One region of the Geobacillus sp. Manikaran-105 genome, then DNA from elsewhere that is predicted to be linked to it. Evidence: predicted binding sites of a transcription regulator. Region 1 holds the regulator's gene; each other region holds the start of a gene.
What was found. The regulator Rex, encoded in region 1, represses fermentation and respiration genes when NADH is low (regulators of the CRP and FNR family bind a similar motif). The targets are predictions, from matches to a motif close to TTGTGAAATATTTCACAA.
Positions count from the first base shown of each region.

Region 2: the regulator Rex is predicted to act here: its motif matches at 6,095-6,112, upstream of CV945_RS14150 (TIGR04053 family radical SAM/SPASM domain-containing protein).
Region 3: the regulator Rex is predicted to act here: its motif matches at 2,326-2,343, upstream of CV945_RS14545 (L-lactate dehydrogenase).

Region 1 is NZ_PIJG01000067.1:1,794-9,962, forward strand. It holds gene rimI (ribosomal protein S18-alanine N-acetyltransferase) at 1-137, shown strand, start outside; gene tsaD (tRNA (adenosine(37)-N6)-threonylcarbamoyltransferase complex transferase subunit TsaD) at 134-1,147, shown strand; gene abc-f (ribosomal protection-like ABC-F family protein) at 1,902-3,833, opposite strand; gene moaC (cyclic pyranopterin monophosphate synthase MoaC) at 3,929-4,417, shown strand; gene CV945_RS15250 (redox-sensing transcriptional repressor Rex) at 4,433-5,074, shown strand; gene tatA (twin-arginine translocase TatA/TatE family subunit) at 5,092-5,244, shown strand; gene tatC (twin-arginine translocase subunit TatC) at 5,265-6,014, shown strand; gene CV945_RS15265 (YdiK family protein) at 6,079-6,258, opposite strand; gene CV945_RS15270 (CPBP family intramembrane glutamic endopeptidase) at 6,255-6,989, opposite strand; gene groES (co-chaperone GroES) at 7,346-7,630, shown strand; gene groL (chaperonin GroEL) at 7,749-8,169, shown strand, end outside.
Region 2 is NZ_PIJG01000054.1:20,523-28,004, reverse strand. It holds gene CV945_RS14175 (ABC transporter permease) at 145-1,224, opposite strand; gene CV945_RS14170 (ABC transporter ATP-binding protein) at 1,211-2,167, opposite strand; gene CV945_RS14165 (COG1470 family protein) at 2,170-3,336, opposite strand; gene CV945_RS14160 (sigma-70 family RNA polymerase sigma factor) at 3,464-4,045, shown strand; gene CV945_RS14155 (anti-sigma factor) at 4,035-4,784, shown strand; gene CV945_RS14150 (TIGR04053 family radical SAM/SPASM domain-containing protein) at 4,928-6,046, opposite strand; gene CV945_RS14145 (molybdenum cofactor guanylyltransferase) at 6,282-6,863, opposite strand; gene CV945_RS14140 (DUF2249 domain-containing protein) at 6,969-7,202, opposite strand; gene CV945_RS17330 (hypothetical protein) at 7,332-7,482, shown strand, end outside.
Region 3 is NZ_PIJG01000058.1:2,792-10,960, forward strand. It holds gene perR (peroxide-responsive transcriptional repressor PerR) at 1-13, opposite strand, end outside; gene bcp (thioredoxin-dependent thiol peroxidase) at 239-715, opposite strand; gene CV945_RS14540 (potassium channel family protein) at 781-1,185, opposite strand; gene CV945_RS14545 (L-lactate dehydrogenase) at 1,350-2,303, opposite strand; gene CV945_RS14550 (ABC transporter permease) at 2,450-3,235, opposite strand; gene CV945_RS14555 (ABC transporter permease) at 3,239-4,030, opposite strand; gene CV945_RS14560 (ABC transporter ATP-binding protein) at 4,023-5,027, opposite strand; gene CV945_RS14565 (glutamate-1-semialdehyde 2,1-aminomutase) at 5,202-6,488, shown strand; gene CV945_RS14570 (glutamate synthase) at 6,741-7,790, shown strand; gene CV945_RS14575 (FUSC family protein) at 7,907-8,169, shown strand, end outside.

The DNA.
Region 1 (8,169 bases):
CGCTGGAAGTGCGCGTCTCGAACCATGTCGCCCAGTCGTTGTACCGAAAGCTTGGGTTTCGCAATGGCGGCATCCGCAAACGGTATTATCCGGACAATTTTGAAGATGCGCTAGTGATGTGGGTGAAACTGACATGAATGAAAACGTGCATGTACTAGGTATTGAAACGAGCTGCGATGAAACAGCGGCGGCCGTGGTGAAAAACGGAAAAGAGATTTTATCGAATGTTGTGGCGTCGCAAATGGAAAGCCATCGGCGGTTTGGCGGTGTTGTGCCGGAAATTGCCTCGCGCCATCATGTCGAACAAATTACACTCGTCATGGAGGAAGCGATGCGGCAGGCTGGCGTATCGTTTTCCGATCTTGATGCCATTGCGGTGACGGCCGGACCGGGGTTGGTTGGGGCGCTCCTTGTCGGGGTGAACGCCGCAAAGGCGCTCGCGTTTGCCCACGGGTTGCCGCTCATCGGGGTGCATCATATTGCTGGTCATATTTACGCCAACCAGCTCGTGGCGGAGATGAAATTTCCGCTGTTGGCGCTTGTCGTTTCCGGCGGGCATACGGAGCTTGTTTACATGGAAGGCCACGGGGCGTTTCAAGTCATTGGCGAGACGCGCGACGACGCTGCTGGTGAGGCGTATGACAAGGTGGCGCGGGCTTTAGGCCTTCCGTACCCAGGAGGACCGCACATCGACCGGTTGGCTCATGAGGGCGAGCCCGTGATTGATTTGCCGCGAGCGTGGCTTGAGGAAGGTTCGTATGATTTCAGCTTCAGCGGCTTAAAATCAGCGGTTCTCAATGCGCTCCACAACGCGAAGCAGCGCGGCGAGGAGATCGATCCGAGACAGATGGCCGCGAGCTTTCAGGCCAGCGTCGTCGATGTGCTGGTGACGAAAACGGTGCAGGCCGCCAAAGAATACGGCGTACGACAAGTGCTGCTCGCCGGTGGGGTGGCGGCCAACCGCGGGCTTCGGGCTGCACTGCAGGAGAAAATGAAAGAGCTTCCCGATGTGGAGCTTGTCATCCCACCGTTATCGCTATGCACTGATAATGCGGCGATGATTGCCGTTGCGGGAACTGTGTTATATCAACAAGGAAAGCGGGCTGATTTGGCGCTCAACGCCAATCCAAGCTTGCCGCTTGTCTAGAAGGTCGGTGATTTAGTACAAAATACTGCTAGCTCCACTTGTTTCTCAATTAGAGAAAAACTGTGGAATCAGCCTTCTTTTTTGGCGAAATGCCGTTGATTTGCTCGTGACAGCAGTTTGTCACCGGCCTTCTAGGAGGTTGGGGATTTCATGAAAAACTGGCCCAAAACGCACTTTTCTCAAGTTAAAAATCCTTTTAAAGAGCGGATCGCTTAGGGCAGGCGGTCTGCTCTTTTTTGTTTGGCAAGCGGAACGGCTGTCGGGTGGGGACTTGTTGTGCATAGTTTTATCCATAGGTTGTGGACAATGTGGAAAAGTAACAAAAACATGATAACGGCGAGGAGTGCAATACACAATCATTTTTTCATAGAGGAAAGGGATTGGTTGTGGATAATGTGGAAAAGTCGGTGAATAACTTCTGTTTTGCACAGAAAAGTGTGGATTTCTTTGTGGATAATGTGATTAACACAAAAACGGGGCTGACCTAAAAGGTCGCCTGCCTTCAAGATAGGCGCACGTCTAGTGCGGCAGAAACAGCAAGCATATATATGCAACGAAAGAGGGTGTTCCAATCCTTTGGGGACACCCTCTTGTCAGTCATCGTCCTTCACCTAAGAAGCAGCTTTCATGAACAAGGCAAAAGGCTGCTAAATGAGTTTGGCCTGTGATCGGCCTGGCGCGGTGATGATGCGCACGAGCAGTGCACATGAAGCCGCTAGATGCCCGTGTTGGCGTTCCCTGGCAGCGGATTGGCTCAAAACGAGGCGTAGAGCTGTTCCCACTCGGCCAATAACGTTTCAAGCTGCTGTTTCCGCTTTTCGTTTTCTTGCGTGAGCTGCTGCACGGTTTCATAATCGCCGTATACAGACGGGTCGCACAGCTGCTGCTCGGTTTCAGCGATTTGTGCTTCCAGTGCGGCGATCTCGGCTTCGATCTCTTCCAGACGGCGCTGCCGTTGGCGCTGTCGTCTTTTTTCCTCTTTTTCTTGCTCGTATGTGGATTTGGCTGTTTCGCCGCTGTCCGGTGATGCGGGCGGGTGGGAGTCCAGGCGCGCCAATTCGCGCATTTCTTCTTTTTTCGCCACGTAATAGTCATAGTCTCCTAAATATTCGACAAGCCCATCGCCCGAGAGTTCAAACAGCTTTGTCGCGATGCGATTAATGAAATAGCGGTCGTGGGAGACGAACAAGATCGTTCCCGGATAGTCGACAAGCGCCTGCTCGAGCATCTCTTTGCTGTCAAGGTCGAGATGGTTGGTCGGTTCATCCAACAAGAGAACGTTGGCTTTTTGAAGCATGAGTTTGGCGAGCGCCAGGCGTGCTTTCTCTCCGCCGCTTAAGGCGGAAACCGGTTTTAAGACGTCGTCGCCGGAAAACAAAAAGTTGCCGAGCACGGTGCGAATTTCTTTTTCGGTTTTGTCCGGGTAGGCGTCCCACAACTCGTCGAGCACTCGTTTGTTTGTCGACAGTTCCGCCTGGTTTTGGTCGTAATAGCCGATTTTCACATTTGCACCGTACCGGAGCTTTCCGGATTGAACTGGGAGCTTTCCGGCGATCGTCTTCAACAATGTCGACTTGCCGATGCCGTTTGGTCCGACCAAGGCGACACTCTCCCCCCGTGTGATGCGAAAGCTGATTTGGCGGATGACCGGTGCGCCTTCGCGATAGCCGGCGGTCAATTGCTCTGCGGTGAGCACCTCATGGCCGCTCGGCCGCTCAATCGCAAAAGAAAAAGAAGCTGATTTTTCATCTCCGGCCGGGCGTTCAAGCCGCTCCATTTTTTCGAGCTGCTTTCGCCGGCTTTGCGCCCGTTTCGTTGTCGAGGCGCGGGCGATGTTGCGCCGGATGAAGTCTTCGAGGCGGGCGATTTCCTCCTGTTGCTTTTCGTATCGTTTTAGCTCTTGTTCGTATTGCTCAGCCCGAAGCTCCAAATAGCGGCTGTAATTGCCGCTATACCGCTTAAGCGTCGCGTTGGACAGCTCGTACACTTCGGTGACGACTTTGTCCAAAAAGTAGCGGTCATGGGAAACGAGCAGAACGGCGCCGGGGTATGCCTGTAAATATTGCTCGAGCCATGTGAGCGTATCGAGGTCCAAATGGTTCGTCGGCTCGTCTAAAATGAGCAAGTCCGGCTTGGCCAACAGCAGTTTTCCAAGGGCGAGCCGCGTCCGCTGTCCGCCGCTTAGCGAGGAAACGGGCGTTGTTTGGTAATCGTATGACGAAAATTGCAGCCCGTGCAAAACAGAGCGGATGTCGGCTTCATACTGATAGCCCCCTTGTTCTTTGTATTGCTCTTGCAAGTTGTCATACGCTTGAAGCGTTTTTTCGTAGCGGGACGGATCGGCGAGCAGATCCGGGTCGCCAAGCTGGGCGCCGAGCTCTGCCAGCTGCGCTTCGATCGCCCGGAGCGGCGCGAATACGTCCAGCATCTCGTCCCAAATGGAGCGTGACGAGTCGAGCCCGCTGTTTTGCGCCAAATAGCCGATTTTGATATGGCTTGGCTTGATGATTTCACCGCTGTCGGAAGAAAGTTCGCCGGCGATGATCTTCAGCAGCGTCGATTTGCCTGCGCCGTTGCGGCCGACAAGAGCAATGCGGGCGCGGGACTGTATTTCTAGTTTTATATTCGATAAAATAAGGTCAGCGCCAAAATATTTCGTGAGTCCATTCACTTGCAAAATGATCATGTCCGTCACCTCGCGAATAGTTTAACGCAAGTCGCGAAAACGGTCAAAGACAGATAACGAAAAATGGTGTATAGTGATAAATGGAGGAGATTGTCTTGTCATCGTTTACGCATTTCAATGAACAAGGCCGGGCGAAAATGGTCGACATTACACACAAGGAAGATACGGTCAGGATAGCGGTGGCGAGAACGAGCGTCACCGTCAATGAAGAGATTTACGAAAAGATGACGAACAATGCCATTGAGAAAGGTGATGTGCTGGCGGTAGCCCAGGTGGCCGGGGTCATGGCGGCGAAAAAAACGGCCGATCTCATTCCGATGTGCCATCCGCTTATGTTAAAAGGCGTCGATATTGCCTTTGCTTGGGAAAAAGAGGCGGAAGCGTATAAACTTGTGATTACCGTGACGGTCAAAACGAAAGGGAGCACAGGAGTGGAGATGGAAGCGCTGACGGCGGCTTCGGTATGCGCATTGACTGTGTACGACATGTGCAAATCGCTCGATAAAGGAATGACGATCGGTCCAACGTATTTGGTCGAAAAAACGGGCGGGAAGTCCGGCCATTATCGACGGAAAACCGATTAGCTGGGGGATGAAACGATGAGCAACGAACAACCGAAAATCCCGCAGGCGACTGCCAAGCGTCTGCCGTTATACTATCGGTTTTTGAAAAATTTACATGCCTCAGGGAAGCAGCGCGTGTCCTCCGCCGAGCTGAGCGAGGCGGTGAAAGTCGATCCGGCGACAATTCGCCGCGACTTTTCGTATTTTGGCGCGCTCGGCAAAAAAGGATACGGGTATAATGTCAATTATTTGTTGTCGTTTTTCCGCCAGACGCTTGAAGAGGACGAAGTGACCGAAGTCGCCTTGTTTGGCGTCGGCAATTTAGGCACCGCCTTTTTAAACTACAACTTTTCGAAAAATAACAACACGAAAATTGTCATGGCGTTTGATGTCGATGAACGGAAGGTCGGAACGACAGTCGGCGGGGTGCCGGTCTATCATCTCGATGAGCTGGAGGAGCGGCTTCGCGGCGACATTCCGGTCGCGATTTTAACCGTGCCGGCCGCCGCGGCTCAAGCGCTGACCGACCGCCTTGTCGCGCAAGGAATTAAAGGCATTTTAAACTTTACTCCGGCGCGGTTGAACGTGCCGAACCATATTCGCGTCCATCATATCGATTTAGCCATTGAGCTGCAGTCGCTCGTCTATTTTTTGAAAAACTATCCATCGCCATCGTAAAAAGGAGAGAACAACACATGAAATATTTGTTGCTCGTTCTTGTCATTTTGTTGCTGTTTGGCACGAAAAAGCTGCCGGAGTTGGGGCGGTCGTTCGGCCAGTCGCTTCGCGAGTTTAAAGACGCCACAAAAGGGCTCGCTGATGACGAAGAAACGAAAACCGACCGATGACAAGGCAGGATGGGGAAACGATGAATGACAAAGAAATGTCCGTGTATGAACACCTCGGAGAGCTGCGGAAACGGCTGATCATCGTGCTTCTCTTTTTCGTTGCGGCGCTTGTAGCCAGCTTCTTTTTTGTCGACGACGTCATTGTGTATTTGCAGCACACTGCGGAAGCGAAACAGCTGACGATGAACGCGTTCCGCCTCACCGATCCGATTAAAGTGTATTTTCAGTTTGCCTTTGTCATTGCCGCTGTACTGACCGCTCCGGTGCTGCTCTATCAAATTTGGGCGTTCGTCAGTCCGGGGCTGTATAAAAAAGAGCGGAAAGCAACGCTCAGCTACATTCCAGCATCGATCATTCTATTTTTAGCCGGGGTTGGTTTTGCGTATTTCGTCTTGTTTCCATTTGTCGTCCGGTTTATGAATCAGCTGGCGGAACGGCTCGGCATTCAACAGATGATCGGCATTAACGAATATTTTCAGTTTTTGCTGCAGCTCGTGCTGCCGTTTGGCATCGTGTTTCAGCTGCCGATTGTTGTCCTGTTTTTCACCCGCTTAGGGCTTATTACGCCGCAGCTTCTTGTTCGCATCCGCAAGTATGCGTATTTGGCGCTGCTTATTTTAGCGGCCGCCATTACGCCGCCGGATGTGTTGTCGCAAGTGATCGTCATGATTCCACTGACGCTTTTGTATGAGGGGAGCATCTGGGTTGCCAAAATCGGCTATCGAAAGGCACAATTAGCAGCGGAGGAAGGAAGCGGCGATCCATATTGAGGGCAGCATCAAGAGGACGGTTCATACGGCGCCAGGCAAAAACCCTCCCCCAATGGGGAGGGTTTTATTGTCTCGGTGTGAAGAACAGGCGAAAGGCGGTGCCGAAATCAAAAGCGGCCAGCGCCGCCAACGCGATGGTTGAGACGTTCCAAATCGTTTCATGAACGCTTTCGATCGCCAAATACGTAAACAGGAAGCCCAAGATGAAATACGGAACAGAAAACAGCCGCGGATGGCGCGTCATAGCCAAATCCTCCAAATGGCCAGCGGCAGTTCCGCTTGGCGCATCATGTTTTCCAATTCATCAGCCAACAAAATTTGAACGGCAACAACAAACGTGTTCATTGCTACATGGGCGAACATCGGCACGAAAATGCGTCCGGTTTTGGCGTATAAAAAGGCGAACACCATCCCCATGGATGTGTACAAAAGCAAATGCTCCGGCTCCATGTGGGCGAGAGCGAACAGAAGCGAGCTGGCCAGCGCTGCCAACCAAAAGTTGTATTTTTCATAAAGCGAGCCAAAAATGATTTTGCGGAAGATGAGTTCCTCCAAAACCGGGCCGATGACCGACGTGACGACGACGAGCAATGGCGTCAGGCGGATGATGTCGATGATTTGCCTTGTGTTTTCCGAGCCCGGCTCAATGCCCAATAGACGCCATTCGATGTTGGCGGCAACGCTTTGCGCGGCAAGCGCCAAAAAGACGCCCGAGATCGCCCACATCCATGACGAGGCGAGCGGCAGCCGCCGCATTGTCCGTTCATCGCGGTCGCCGCGCAGCAGCCATAAAATGATGGCAAAAGCCAATAAAAAGCTGATGACCGCCCAATAGCCGGAGGCAATTTTCGCTGCTTCGAGACGTGTTTGCGCGCCTTGGCCGACGCCGAGGGCGCGAAGGAGCGGCACACCGACAAAGGAGGACAGCTGCATGGCGATATAGGTGATGATGACATACCAGTAACGGCGCTTCAAATCGTTTTACCCCTTTATTTCAAATATATCCGTATTGTAGCACATGTTCGGCGAAAATAGTAAGAAAACTGCATCCTCGCATCCCACCTGACCGCCGTAAAAAAAAATTAACCGGAGCCGTTTATCAGTCCGAGGAATGTGAAATAATGAAAACGGGCTCCGCGCGGATGGGGAGTAGAGGCAAAACAACCGGCTCCTTTTGCTCTTTCTTCTTTAGGAGAGAAAAACAGTTATTTTTTTGCATTTCCTACTTGCAAAACGGAGAAGAGTTCATTAATATTATAAGTGTGTTAGCACTCAATAATGATGAGTGCTAATAAGAACGGCGAAAACTATCGTTAAGGAGGTTGTTTCCCGTGTTGAAGCCATTAGGCGATCGCATTGTCATTGAAGTCGTGGAAACTGAAGAAAAAACGGCTAGCGGCATCGTGCTGCCGGATACGGCGAAAGAAAAGCCGCAAGAAGGTCGCGTTGTCGCTGTCGGTGCAGGCCGCGTGCTTGACAACGGCCAACGCGTTGCGCCGGAAGTTGAAGTCGGCGACCGCATCATTTTCTCGAAATACGCCGGCACGGAAGTAAAGTACGACGGAAAAGAATACTTAATTTTGCGCGAAAGCGACGTTTTGGCTGTCATCCGCTAATATATTGCGTTCACCACATAAACATTCCGGAAAACTGACATATCCTTAACTTTATGACACGAATACTTACCTTTTTCACGGCATGCAGTGAAACAAATTCATAAGGAGGTAACGGGGTATGGCAAAGGAAATTAAGTTCAGCGAAGAAGCGCGCCGTGCGATGTTGCGCGGGGTGGACAAACTCGCAGACGCAGTGAAAGTCACATTAGGTCCGAAAGGCCGCAACGTCGTATTGGAGAAAAAATTCGGTTCTCCGCTCATCACGAACGACGGGGTAACGATTGCGAAAGAAATCGAACTCGAAGACCCGTTTGAAAACATGGGCGCGAAACTGGTCGCTGAAGTCGCCAGCAAAACGAACGACATCGCTGGGGACGGGACGACAACGGCTACCGTATTGGCTCAAGCGATGATCCGTGAAGGATTGAAAAACGTGGCAGCTGGCGCCAATCCGATGGGCATCCGCCGCGGGATTGAAAAAGCGGTAGCGGTAGCGGTTGAAGAATTAAAAGCCATCTCCAAACCGATCAAAGGAAAAG
Region 2 (7,482 bases), on a different contig from region 1:
CCCATCAAGGAACGGATATGATTGATATGATTGATTGGGTGAGACACGTCTCTTTTGCAGCATTTCATAGTTTTTCAAACAGCCCCACCCAAGCCCAAGGAGCGGGCTCCGTTCACCACTGGAAGCAAAAGGAGAACATTCCTCTCACCCACTCGCCCGTATCTCCTGCCTCATAAACAACCAATACGCGATCGCAAAGCAGATGAGGGTGGCGGCAATGAGCGCGGTCGCCTGCGGCCAAATGAGCAGCAAACTTTGCGAGAACGGCAAGGGGGCCGCAACAGCGCCGGCCGTTTGCTCCACCGTGACGATCCCTAGCGTTCGGACGTCCGGCGAAAGCAAGGCGGTTGTTGATTCATTGAACAAGTAGCTCGGCGACAATCTCATGAGACCAAGCACCAACTCTTGACGGCCGACCGCCTGCTCGACGGACGTAATGGCGTCAGACTGCAAAAACGATTTCGCAAACACTTCCACGATCATCGAGTAGAAAAGATTGAAAAACAGCCAAACGGCCATCGACGACAACGCGGATGTCGCCGCCTGGCGGAAGACGACGGAAAACAAAATGCCGAGATTCAGCCAAAAGGCGATATACACAAGACATAACAACAAAAAGCAGACCATGCGGGCAAACTCTTCGAAAGTAGGCGGAATCCCCAAGACCAAAATGCCCAACGCCATCACGAGCAGGCCGAGCGAAAGAAACAAAACAGCATTCAACAACAGCGCAGCGACAAACTTGCCGTTGATCACATAATCGCGCGGAATCGGCTGGGCCATGAGCCGGCTTAACGTCCCCCGATTCCGCTCCGAATTGATGGCGTCAAATCCAAGGGCGATGCCGAGCAGCGGCCCGAGAAAGCTGACAAACGTCAGAAACGAAGGCAACGTTCCGTCCGAGACGGTGAATAATTTTAGAAACAAGTAGGCGCCTTTCGCGATTTCCTTGGCCTCTTCCGAGGAATCCAACGCGTCCCGGATTGTCGTCATCGCCGTATACAGCGAGCCGAAGCAAGTAAGCAAGATGAGGGCGATTAAAATGATCATGCGCCAACTCGTCAAATAATCGGCCAGTTCTTTTTTGACAATGGCCGAAAAGGCGCTGTTTGCCCCTCTTGCTCGTTTCTTCTCATCAAGCGCACCCACCTTCAGCCGTTCGCTCCATCTTTTCACATATGAAAAAACATCGTTTGCCCATCGCTCTTCCTTACTGGCCTTCACGTACATCCCTCCCTTCAAAATAGCGGTGATAAATCTCATCAAGTCCAAAATCCCGCCGGCTGAGATGGAACAGCGAAGATCCTGATTCGATGATCGTCTGGCTGATGGCGGCGCTCACATCCGTTTGGCAATACACATCCCATCCATCTTCCGTTTGCTCCACTTTATTGACGCCCGGAATCGCCTCGATTTTGGACCGTAAGGAAGCGTCAAGCGGCGAAGCAACCACATGGATGACATAGGCATCCTGCAAAAACAGCTGTTGCGCCAGGCGTTCGATATTCCCTTCGGCCAACAATCGGCCGCCCACGAACAAGCCGACTCGGTCGCAAATTTTCTGCACATGGTGCAATTGGTGCGAGGACAGCAGGACCGTGATGCCTTCATGGCGGCTCAAATCGCGGATCAGCCGAAGCAGCTCGCGCACTCCCTCAGGGTCGATGCCCAACGTCGGCTCATCCAAAATGATCACTTCCGGGCGCTTCATCAACACATCGGCCAAGCCGAGCCGCTGCCTCATTCCCCGCGAGTATTTCCCCGCTTTTTTATGGGCCGCATCGGTCAAATTCACCTTCTCGAGCAGCTCCCACGCTCGCTTTTCCGCCTCGGCGCGAGGAATGCCGTTTAACGCCGCCGTATACAGCAAGTTCTCCAACCCTGTCATGTGATGGTAAAAGCCGACATCATCCGGCAAGTACCCGACTTTCCGTTTAACGTCAATGGGATTTCGCACTGGATCGATCCCGCATACCCTAACCATGCCGGACGTCGGCTCGGTGAGCCCGAGCATCATCAAAATCGTCGTCGTCTTTCCGGCCCCGTTCGGGCCAAGAAGCCCAAAAATTTCCCCTTTTTGAATGGAAAGCGACAAATGGTCAACCGCCCGATGGTCGCCATACGTTTTGCACAAGTTGTCAAGCTCGATGACAGCGGGTGCTGCCATGCTTACCTCCTCCCGTATGTTTTGATCAAATAGTACAGCCCTCCGGCCACCCCGAGAATGATCAACACCGCCACCACTCCCCAAACGGTCGACGTTTTGACCGAGACGCGGAACGCCGCCTCCGCCGACGTTTCCGCCGTTTGCGCCTGGAAGTTGACAACATAATCCCCAGCGATCGCTTCATCCGACGCTTTCACTTTCGCCTTGACTGTTTTGGAATCGCCCGGGTTCAGCTGGGCGATCGTGCTTTGATCGAATTCCACTTCCCAATCAGGCGGAGCGTCAGCCGTCATATTGATGTTCAAAAGTGGAGCGCTTCCGGTGTTTTTGACAACAAGATCGATCACCCGTTCATGCCCCGCCGTCACATCGGTGCTTAAGTTTCCTGACGGCGTCGTCAGTTTGAGCGCATACGTGCCCGTAATGACCGCTTCTAACGTCAGCTCAGCCGACGTATCGCTCGTTTGCGCTTTGATCGGGATTTTGTACGTGCCCGCTTTCACATTTTCCGGCGGTTTAACCTCTACGGTAATGTCTCTTGATTCATTCGGCTCGAGCTTCACCGACGTAACGGAATTGCCTTCCGATTTGAACGTGACTTGCCAACCTTTTTCCGCCGCCGAACTTAACGCGTAATTTTGCGTCTTGGCAGTTCGATTTTTCAGCGTGACATCATACGTGAAGCTCGAATCCGCGTGCCCCTCGAGGTTCGTTTGTTCCGACGTCAGTTCCGTTTTAAACGATCCTTGTTCCGTCACGCGGACAAGCAGCGGCAATTTCGATGAACCACTGTCCCCTTTCGCGACGAGCCAAAAGCGGTAATCCCCCTTGTCGACATCCAGCGGCACGGTCACTTCCAACGTGACCTCTTCTTCTTTTCCGCCTCGGACGGACAGCTGCTCAATCGTTCTCCCCTCAGCGGTAATCGAAGTCGACCATCCTTTCGGCAGGTGGTCAAACGAGAAGGTGACGTTTTCAATGTTGGAACCGTTGTTGATGACATTGACCGTATAATCGATTGTTTCCCCCGGCGTCACGGAAAGCCCGGTGTATGGCGTGAAGAGAACAACACCGCTTGCCGCCGATGCCGGGCGGATCGGAAGAAGAAGCGAAAAGAGAGTCAAGATCATGGCGAACATCATGATGATCCTGCTTTGCACGACATTCACTCCCTCCTTCTGTTTTCACTTCGTATACGCCAGAAATGGATCAATGGATTTGTTTTGCAGGAGAAAAATTCAGTTGTAGAATAGATGCAGAGCAACCATTCCAAGCATGCGTCGGGAGGTGGGCAAGATGGAAGACCGACGGGAAGACCTCGAACTGCTCGAGAAGATCGCCGAAGGCTCGCGCGCCGCCTTTGACCGTTTTTACGAAAAATACGCTCCGATGGTCTATCATATCGCTCTTCGGATCGTCGGCGACGAGGTGGAGGCGGAAGATGTCAGCCACGATGTGTTTCTCGAAATCTTGCAAAAACCGCATCAATTCGACCCGAAACGGGGAAGCGTTCAAGCCTTTCTTGCCGTGAAAACGAAAAGCCGGTCGCTCGACCGCCTGCGCAAGAAACGGGACCTTTTAGTGAGCCGCCTTGAGGAAGCAGCTTTAACAGAAAAGGGGGCGGAATTTGATTTTCTCCGCCAACTGGAACAACAAGTCATCCTCGATGCGTTAACCCATCTCCCCGAAGAGCAGCGGCAAGCGATCATTCACTTTTACTTTCGCGGGGAAACCCAGCGGGAAATCGCCGCCGCTATGAACAAGCCGCTGGGCTCCGTCAAGTCGCTCATCCGCTACGGCTTGCGCAATTTGCGGAAACAAAAAGAGTTGTTCCACTGGATGGAGGCTGGCCGAGGTGAAGAACAGCATGAAGCATAGCCATATTTCGGAAGCAAAAATCGTGGACTGGCTGTTAGGCATGCTGCCAGAGCAAGAAAAAGAAGACGTGTCCAACCATCTAAAGCAGTGCCTTGAATGCCAACGCTTGCTTGAAGCGTGGAAAAACATCGGGCTTAAGGAGGAAGCCCAATATGAAGCACCTCCCCTTTCTCATAAAGAGCGAATTTGGGCCCAAGCAGAAGCGCAAAAACAAACGAAGCGGATGCGGCGCGGTCTCCGCATGGCAGGCGGGTGGATCGGTGCAGCTTTGGCCGTTTTCCTTTTCACCTTGCGCCTTTCCGCTCCCAGCGACGGACCAGCCGCTTCCCATGACCGATCGGATGAGCCATATCGATACCAGATTGTCGAACAACATACCGACATTCCGATCGAGCGAATCATCCATAATCCCAAAACGAAACAAATTCCGATTGAGCCATCGGCGCTCTTTCAACAGATGGACGGCACGATTTGGCTCAATGACGATACGAAGGAAATGTTGATGGAAATTGAAGGGCTGCCGCCGTTTGCGGCCCGCGATTATCAATTGTGGATCATTTACACCAACAACGAGGTCAAAGGGGAACTGTTGACGATCCGCCACGGAGCGGCGCGCATTTTGATCACCGGCGAGGATGTCAAACAGTTCAAGCAAATTAAAGCGAGCCTCGAACCAAAAGGGGGAAGCGCGGCGCCGACCGGGCCCGAGACCTTTATAGTCGAGTTGAACCACGAATGATCTTTCAATAAAAACAGGGAAGGGCGCCTGCTCCTCCCCCGTATGTTTTGAACACACATCCAACATCCGCCGCATGCGCCCGGGCAACCGTCTCACGAACGCCGTAGCGCCGTCATTTTAAGCGGCTGTTTTTCACCGCCTTCTTACCGTTGGCTTCGCTCTTTTGTCCGCAGCGCCTTTGGAATGTAAACACAATACGGCTCGCTTTCCAAATAGTCTCCCGTCACCGCGTACGCCCGCGAGCGTGAGCCGCCGCACACATATCGGAACTCGCAGACGCCGCATTTTCCTTTATATTTGTCCGGATTGCGCAAGTCTTGGAAAATCGGCGAGTGTCGGTAAATGTCCGCCAGCGGCGTTCCCCGGACGTTCCCGGCTTTGACTGGCAGCAGCCCGCTTGGGTAGACATCGCCGATATGGGAGATAAAAACAAAGCCGTTGCCGTCGTTTACTCCTTTCGGCGCGCGGCCGAGCCCGTCGACTTGTCCGGTCAACCCTTGGTTCAACACATCTTCGTAACGGATGCCGCCTTTTGTCGTTTTTCCTTCGCGCATTTTCGCCTGCAGCACAACGCGGCGGTAATGCTGGCCGGCTGTCGTTTTAATGTCAAACGGAACGCGCTTGCTCGTTTCATACAACCAGCGGAACACCCGCTCATGCTCGATGGGGGAAATCATGTCCTCCTCCTTCCCCCTGCCTGTCGGCACAAGGAAAAAGACGCTCCAAAGGACGCATTTCAGCTTCTCAACCAATTCCGCCATTTCATCAAGCACATGAACGTTGTATCGCGAAATGACGGTGTTGATTTGCACGGGAATGTCGAGCTCATGCAAGTATTGAATCGCACGGATCGTCAAATCAAACGAGCCGCTCACGCCGCGGAAATGGTCGTGAATCTCGGCATTCGGCCCGTCAAGGCTGAACGCCCAGCGCGACAGGCCGACCTCTTTTGCTTTGCGGATCGCCTCTTTCGTCACGTTCGGCGTCGCGCTCGGCGTCATTGACACGCGCAATCCTTTATCGATCGCATATTTCGCTAAATCGTACACATCCGGGCGCATGAGCGGATCGCCGCCCGTAAAGACGAGCATCGGCTGATCCATCTCGTAAATCTCATCGATCAGTTTTTTCCCTTCCTCAAACGTCAACTCGCGCGGATCGCGATGGTATTGCGCTTCGGCGCGGCAATGAAGGCACTTGAGTTGACAAGCTCTCGTCAATTCCCAAATCACAATAAACGGATTTTCATTAAAATCGCGCATTGCGGCCCCCTCCTTGGCCTCCATTGTACCGCAACATTCAGGCGCGTTATGTGATATCGATCACATCCACAGCAAAGCCACAACAGAGGGCGATCGTACCATGGGCGAAGATGACAGCCATCTGAACAGGCGGTATAATATATTGACCCGCCATACGCCCAAAAAGTAAAGCAAGGATGGCTCCTCTGATTGAAAAAAAGTATATGCTGTGTCTCCTTCGGCCACAATTCCCCCTTCACCGGTACTCTCCCTCCGTATTGACATTGCGCCATACGGTTTCATCCGCGGCAAGCTGTTGGGCGTCAACATAGCGGACGCGGGCGCCGTCAATAAGCGAGATCATCCGCCGTTCGCCGGCGTCAAGCAGCTCGGCGATCACGGAACGAAGCCGACGATGGTATAGAGCGACCAATGGCTCTGGGCGGCCGCCATGGAGTGGAACGATGGCGTCAAACGTCGGATCGATATAGGAAGCAAGCCGCTCCGCCACTTCCCGCCGCATGTACGGCATGTCGCACGGCAGGACGAACACCCAGTCGGCTCGGCTCTGTTCCATGACGGTGTAAAGGCCGGCAAGCGGCCCACAGCCGCGGCAGCGCTCCACATCGAGCAGCACCGAGATGTCCGTTTGCCGGCGGAATTCATCGATAAGCGACGGGTGGCTGACGATGTACAATTCATCGGCGACGGATCGCAGCGCCGCGACGGACCAAGTGAAAAACGGAGCTCCTTCGTGCAACGCAAACGCCTTCGGCCGCCCAAACCGGCGCGACTGGCCGCCGGCGAGCACCGCTCCGGCAATCGTTTGTTTCATCATGCTTCCCCTTTCCGGACATCCATCGTTTGTTTTTACCGTACCATACCAACCGGCGAAAAAAAAAGATTTCCGCCTGCAGACGGAAATCCCAATGGAGCGGATGATTTATTTTTTGCCGATGGCCACCCGCCAGACGTCCGGCCCTTCCTCTAAGTACTCCCACGTAAACTGATCCGGACGCTCCATCATGAATTGGTATTGCAGCGGACGCGGGTCATGGTCATTCGTCAGCTCCATCACTTCCCCCGGCTTCAAACTGTCAAACAGCCGAAAAATTGCCGGATGGCGGTCGCGCGGCGGATAGTCCGGGGCGTGGATTTTGGCGGCAAATTGGTTCATAACATTGGCCTCCTTTGTAGTATAATGAATTATATACTTTATCATAACCGCTTGAGCCTTGGGCGGTAGTGACGAGCGTCACAGCCCGAAGGTGAACATGTTCAATCCCCATGAAAGGAGAAATGGCGGTTGGAAGAGCTTGTTGGCTTTTGCGCGCAATGCGGCAAGCCGATCCATTGTCTGCATGGGTTTTTAAACGGCGTCGTCAGCCGAGAAACAGAGACGTTGTACTGCTTTCCATGCTATGACAAGCAAAAGGAAACCGAACACACCACGCCGG
Region 3 (8,169 bases), on a different contig from region 1:
CAGACACCGTCATGCACCTCACTCTCTGTATAAGATGAAAAAAATTATCATTTTATAATATTTATAATTAGTCTACAAGGAGTATATGCCTTTTGTCAATATAGATACCATTAATATATGGGCTCAGCCATCTTTTTAACAAAAAAAGGGGGTGGGAATCACTTCCACCCGCCGCATTTCCTTCATTTGAGGAGGTTACTATGCATTGTACGCAAAAACGTTGTGATTGATTGGACACTCACCTAGACGATGCCAATCGGGCGACTTCCGCGAGCGCCTCATCGACGTGCCCCTTCACTTTCACCCCACGCCATTCTTGAACCAACGTCCCATCGGGGGCGATAATGAACGTGGAGCGTTCGATCCCCATATACTCTTTGCCGAAGTTTTTCTTTTTCTTCCACACTCCGTACATTTCTGCCACTTCATGTCGCTCGTCGGAAAGAAGCAAAAACGGCAGTTTGTACTTTTCGATAAACGTTTCATGCCGTGCAACCGGATCCGGGCTCACCCCTAAAATGACAGCGTTCAGTCCGGCGAATTGCTCGTGACGGTCGCGAAAATCGCACGCTTCTGTCGTGCATCCAGGCGTCATATCCTTTGGATAAAAATAAAGGACGACATACTGGCCGCGGAAGTCTGAGAGCGAAACCATTTTCCCGTTGCTTGCCGGCAAGGTGAAATCTGGAGCTGGCTGGCCAATGGCGATCGTCATAGCGTTCCCTCCGTCTCCTTAATGTCTTCTTTTAGCGTAACGAAGACAGAGGAAAATTGCAACTGTCAACGGCGATCCCAGTCAAATACCGTGCGCGTGACGATGACAGCAGGCATAATGTAGCCAAGCAGCGCCTCGGCGATGGCGATCCACCGCCCGATGCCGACCGGGGTGACGTCTCCGTATCCGACCGACAGGAGGGTCATGCCGCTTAAATATAGACTGTCTTCCAGCATAGACAGGCGGTTTCCTGCTGCACTGCTTGGTGACGGAGTAAATACATGATGGCCGTTGGCTTGCAAAATCATATAAATCATCGCAAACCCTAGCAGCATCGTCACATACCATTGAACGAGCACCCATAAACTGTCAAGGGAGAGGCGGTGCGTTGCTTGTACGCGCGCTGTCCAAAGCGAGGTGATGCTGCCGAGCAGCACGGCGGTCACCACTCCGAGGAATGCGTAATCCATTCGCTTCCCTCCACAAATTGTCCGTAGTTCATATATACACCGTGAAACGGACAATTATGCGGGAATAAGCCGCCTTCCCAATCGGAACAGCGTGTCGCCCCCAGAGCCATACATCCCCCTGTTTGGACGAGAAAGACTGTTGGCACAACTTTTCGTTTGTTGCCTCATCGCGTAAAAAAACGGGCTAGCACGCTTTTTAATGTGGCTGCGCTATGATGGAATCGATTTTTTTCGTCATCATTCAATTCAATTTCGATCACCTCGCGGATGCCATTGCGGTTAATGACAGCCGGCACGCCGATGTAGACGTCGCGCTCCCCATATGGGCCATCGAGGTAGGCCGATACGGTCAAAATAGCGTTTTCGTTATGCAAAATGGCGCGCGTCACGCGGGCAAGCCCCATCGCAATCCCGTAGTACGTCGCTCCTTTTTTCTCAATAATTTGGTAGGCGGCGTCGCGGACATCTGTGAAGATGCGCTCCAACTCTTCCTTCGCTTGTTCTCCTTTCGCTTCAACAAGCTTACGGATCGGCACACCACCGATATCAGCCTGGCTCCAGACCGGGAGTTCAGTGTCGCCGTGTTCCCCAATAATATAGGCATGAACATTTTGCGGAGCGACAGAGAAATACTCGCCCAACAAAAAGCGGAACCGCGCCGTATCTAAAATCGTCCCCGAACCGATCACCCGCTCATGCGGCAGGCCGCTGAATTTCCACGTCGCGTACGTTAAAATGTCGACCGGATTGGTGGCGACGAGAAACAGTCCTTGAAATCCAGATGCCATGACCGACTCAACGATCGAGCGGAAAATGGCAATGTTTTTGTCCACAAGATCAAGCCGCGTCTCGCCCGGTTTTTGGTTGGCGCCGGCGCAAATGACAATCAAATCGGCATCGCGGCAATCATCGTAATCGCCGTGCCAAATGTCAGCCGGCTTCGGCGCAAATACTTTCCCATGGTTGAAGTCCATCGCATCGCCTATGGCCTTGCTTTCATTCGCATCGATGAGCACGATCTCATCGGCAATCCCTTGATTCATTAAGGCAAACGCATAACTGGCGCCGACAAACCCGGTGCCGATGACCACTACTCGGGTTCCACCGTTGTTTTTCATTGCATTCATCCCCCTCAATACAATGTGAACACTTTCACAAAATATTTTACGCGAAAGGCGCACCGCGATGCATGCGCGATTGTGGCGATTGTTTGACTATTGTTTGTCCATTTCATGACAGACGCCGCGGCAAACAACGGGAGCACTCAGCTCCCCGTCCCGCGGTACCTCCTGACCCCGGCGTTCCAGAGCATCACGGCGATGATGAAAAACAACACGCCGACAACCGGGGTCAAAAACGCATAACCATACCATTCCTGCTTATGGAGAAAATACGAAGCTGGATAAACGCCGACAAAGGCAAACGGCAGCACCCACGTTAACATATAGCGGATAACGCGGTGATAAATATCGACCGGATAGCGGCCGTAGCTGCTGATGTTGTACATCATCGGCATGATGGATGTGCGGGCATCGGCAAAAAAACTGATCGTCGCCAGTGAAATGAAAATGCCGGCGTAAATCAATGCACCGCCAATCACAAGCAAAATAAACACGAAGACATCATACCAATGAAATGAAAGAGACAAGCGGCTGCCGGCATACAGCATAATGATCAGCCCGGGCACAGCGCCAAGCAACGATTCGAGCTCCATCCGCTCCAAAATGATCTGGAACAGGCTGTGAACCGGGCGCGTCAACACGCGATCCATTTCTCCCTGAACAATGTAGCGCTCGTTGAAATCCCATAGATTAAAAAAGGCGCCAAATACGGCGTACGGCACAAGGAAAAAGCCGTAAATAAACAACATCTCATCGCGCGACCAACCGTGAAGCAGCGTCGTATGGCCAAACACGACGAGCAAGAACACCAAGTTGACCGCCTGCGCCATGAAGTCGGACAACCATTCAATCAGCAAATCCGCGCGGTATTGCCATTTTGTCTTCATGTACTGGGCCATATATTGAAAAAAAACCGATACGTAAAACAAAGTCTACCCCCCTTGCACAACGAGCCGTTTTTTCGCCACCCACCATAACAGCACAATCGGAAACCATAACAGCACGCACCATGCCGCCTGCAGAAGCAGGCCATCACGGACAGCAGCTCCTTGAAAACTTTCTGTGATGATCATGCTTGGAATGTAGCTGATGGCTTGAAACGGCATATACGCCATGAGCTGTTGCGCCCAATCCGGGTAAAACGACAACGGCAAAATCAGACCGGAAAATAGATCAATAATAAACCGTTTCGCCCTCAGCAGCCCTTCATTTCGGAACGTAAAAAATGTCACGACTCCCGCAAGCAAGTTCAGCTCCGAAAAGATGATAAAGCTGAATAGAAGCGACAAGCCAAAAGACAGCCATGTTTTGGCGTGTTCCGGAAACTCGAGCGGCAAAAAGAGCGAGACAACCAGCAACCCCGGCAACGATAGGAAGAACAAGCGGAACAGCCCTTCGCCAAGCCCTTGCACCGCTTTCATCCCTAAATAGCTGTACGGACGGATGAGTTCCGTCGCTATTTTTCCATCGCGGATTTCCATCGCGATTTCGCGGTCAAGGTTGTTAAAATAAAACGCCCGCGCCAGCCAGGAAATGGCGACATACGTCGTCATTTGCCCAAGCGACATCCCTTGCATCGATGATTTGCCGCCATAAATAGCCGACCAAAGGAAGTAATACGCTGAGATGTTAATGGCGTAAATCAAAATGCCAGTATAATAGTTTGTCCGGTAGGCAAGCATCATTAAAAAGCGGATGCGGATCATTTCGACATACTTACCCATTAGCCGCACCTTCTTGATAAATATTGCGGATGATCTCCTCCGTCGGCACTTCATGAATGTGGATGTCTTGCAGTGGATAGCGGGCGGCGACGCGGCTGACGACTTCCGGCACGCCTCCTGATGGAACGTGCGCCACCCAAACGTTCGGCTGTTCACCTTGTTTCCAATTAACATCCAATCCAGTTGTCAGCTCCTGCAAGGCAACGAGGGTGGCTTCTTCAACAAATGTAAACGAAATCCGTTTTCCTTGGCCCCATTTTTCTTTCAACTGCCCGAGCGAACCGTCATAAATGATTTTCCCTTCATCAAGCATAATCACCCGCTCGCAAAGCGCTTCAATGTCTGACATATCGTGCGTCGTCAGCAGGATCGTCGTGCCATACCGTTCATTCAATTGCTTTAAAAACTGGCGGATGTTCAGTTTCACCAGCACATCCAAACCGATGGTCGGCTCGTCCAAAAACAACAGCGGCGGGTTGTGAATGAGGGCGGCGGCGAGCTCGCAGCGCATCCGCTGGCCAAGCGACAGCTTGCGCACCGGCTTGTCAAGGAGCGGACCGATGTCTAGCATCTCGATGACTTCGCCCATATGACGGCGATATTGCTCATCGGGGACGCGGTATACTTTTTTTAACAGACGAAACGATTCTTGCACGGCGATGTCCCACCATAATTGCGAGCGCTGGCCGAAGACGACGCCGATCGTCCGCACAAATTTCTCCCGCTCTTTATGCGGATTCATCCCGTTGACGACAATGCGCCCGGATGTCGGCGTTAAAATGCCGGTCAACATTTTGATCGTCGTTGACTTGCCGGCGCCGTTTTCGCCAATATAGCCGACGATCTCTCCTTGCCTGACCGCAAACGAAATGCCGTCCACCGCACGGATGGTCGCATAACGGCGCGTCCATAAATCGCGAAACGCTCCGACGAGGCCAGAGCGGCTTTTGTGCACTTTAAATTCTTTGCGCAATTGTTCTACTTCGATGGCGTTCATCGTTCTCCTCCTGCCTCTTCATCACATCAACATCAAAAAGGACGTCATCCGCCCTTCTCCTATGTTGCAATTATACATAAATCGTTGCTATTTTCACCTTTTTTGTTTTTCCAGACAAGTGTGCGTGCTATGGTAAAATAAAGAGGCAGTCATCGGGAACAGGAGGATGAAGCGATGCAATGGACAAAATCGGAGCAATTGTATGAAGAAGCGCTCCAGCACATCGTTGGCGGGGTGAACAGCCCGTCCCGCTCATACAAAGCGGTCGGCGGCGGTGCCCCAGTCGTGATGGAGCGGGCGCAAGGGGCGTATTTTTGGGATGTGGATGGAAACAAGTACATCGACTACTTGGCCGCCTACGGACCGATCATCGCCGGGCACGCCCATCCGCACATCGCGGAAGCCATCCGAAGCGCCGCCGAGACCGGTGTGTTGTACGGCACGCCGACGCCGCATGAGATTACATTTGCGAAGATGTTGAAAGAGGCGATTCCGTCGCTTGAGAAAGTCCGCTTTGTCAACTCGGGGACGGAAGCGGTGATGACGACAATCCGCGTCGCCCGCGCCTACACCGGACGAAGCAAAATCGTCAAATTCGAAGGCTGCTACCACGGCCATTCGGACCTTGTACTTGTCGCCGCCGGCTCGGGGCCATCGACGTTGGGGACGCCGGATTCAGCCGGCGTGCCGCAAAGCATCGCCCAAGAAGTCATTACCGTGCCATACAACGATGTCGACTCATTCCGTGAAGCGATGAATGTTTGGGGCGAACAAGTCGCCGCCGTATTGGTTGAGCCGATCGTCGGCAACTTCGGCATCGTCCTACCAAAACCGGGCTTTTTAGAAGCGATCAATGAGATTGCTCACAAGGAAGGGGCGCTCGTCATTTACGACGAAGTGATCACCGCCTTCCGCTTTATGTACGGCGGAGCGCAAAACTTGCTTGGTGTGGAGCCCGACTTGACGGCGATGGGGAAAATTATTGGCGGCGGTCTGCCGATTGGGGCGTACGGCGGACGCCAGAACATTATGGAACAAGTCGCTCCGCTCGGACCGGCGTACCAGGCGGGAACGATGGCCGGCAACCCGGCATCGATGCTTGCGGGCATCGCCTGCCTTGAGGTGTTGAAACAAGAGGGCGTCTATGAGCATCTCGACCGATTGGGAGCCATGCTGGAAGAGGGCATCCTTGCCCATGCTCGCCAATGCGGCCTGCCAGTGACCGTCAACCGCTTAAAAGGCGCGCTCACCGTCTTCTTCACGGACGAAAAGGTGGAAAACTACAAGCAAGCCCAGCGCAGCGACGGCGAGTTGTTTGCGAAATTTTTCAAGCTCATGCTCAAACAAGGGATCAATCTCGCGCCATCGAAATATGAAGCATGGTTTATCACCCTCGCCCATACAGAAGACGACATCGCCTATACGATCGAGGCGGTCGGCAAGGCGTTTCGGCAGCTATAAGCGCTTGCGCCTCCGTCCCCCTCGTCAAACAGCGCCCGCGTCAGGCAGGCGCTGTTTTGTTTTCACTGCATTTGTTGACAATTTTGTGAACAAAGCAGGAGAACAGGAAAGGGTCATTGATTTCCACCTGCCTGCATGATATGATAAACATCAAATTCTGAAAATTAAGACTCGTATTTTTCATCCAGCAAGCAGTGGAGGAGGTGACCGGCGCCGAGGGGAGAGCGCCCTCCCGACCGCGCCTAAGTATACATGGAGCAACGTACATATCGTTCGGCAAACGAAGCGAACCAACGCGGCGCCATACTGTTGGCAGCAGTGGAAAAGCGGAACATCCCGACCAACGAACATGTCCAAACTGTCCTTCAGGCGCTTGCCCAATGGGGCGCAAAAGGAAACGCTGCGATTCAGCTGGACATCCCGCGCAAACTATGGATGGAAAAACTCGCGAATGCTGGACAAAATCCGGAAATTGCAACAAACAGCTATTTCACCGTCGGCCATATACACGTTGCGCCTTCCGCTGACGCTGAGCGGGTTCGGGCGCACCTTCGTCAATTGTGCAAACAGTTTGGCTTCATTCTTCTGTTCGAAACCATCCGGCCATCCGCAGATGAAAGCGCCTTGTTTTGGCAAATCGCCATGCTGCCAGGCGATGTATTTTCGTTATCAGACCGCTTGTTTCGACTGACGGCCGCTATGGAACGCGAGCCGCACGTCCGCGTTGCTTCGCTCGGCCACACTCATGTGATCTATCAAGCATATACACTGGCTGATTTGTTGCGCGAACCGGATATATCCCATCCGTTTTTCGCCTCAGCCGCTTCGTTCGCCTATGCCAATGGGGCGGAGTCTTTCTTTTGCCATCAGCGGCTCGGTTCAGCCGGCATGCTTGTCCATTGCGGGGAAATGTCTGTTGGCGCTGTGGAAACGCTCATTTACGACCACGGTTACAGCCTGCTCGAGGCAGCCGGAGCTGCCTTTTGGCCCGACACGGCCAAACGACACAGCTTGCCGTCTATCGGACAGCTGCCGGCATGTTTGGCCGCCAGCTTCGAACAAGAAGCCGTATGGGTCGCCGGAACAGCCGGAGCGCTTTGGAAAACGGATGATTCCTCCCGTGTATTCATCGCCTCTCGTCCGCAGGGCGGCCATGCTGAACCGCTCGCTCCCGGCCAGCCGCTGGCGCTCATCCGTTCCACAACGGGGCGAACCCAATGGCTGAATGGCGACCATTTCCTCCAAGAGATGGCAATCCGCCTCTCCAATCGGCGCGATGCACATGCTCCGATCGCCTTTTGATCCTTCACGCCCTGCTGATTTCGGCAGGGCGTTATATTTTTTTCCTTGCACTCATATCTAAAAGTGTGTATAGTACTGAATGGTCTACGAAAATGGAAAAGGAGAGGTTTCCATAGATGAAGCTCGGTGCCCGCATTTTCAAAACGGGGATCGCGGTGGCGCTCGCCTTGTTTTTGGCGGCGCTCTTTCACTTTCCGTCACCGGTGTTCGCCGGCATTTCCGCTGTATTTGCCATGCAGCCAACCATTTATCGCTCATATTTGTCACTCATCGAACAAGTGCAGGCGAACGTGATCGGCGCCTTGTTCGCGATTGCGGCGGTTCTTATCCTCGGCCGCGACCCGCTGGTCGTCGGCTTGACGCTCATGGTTGTGATCGC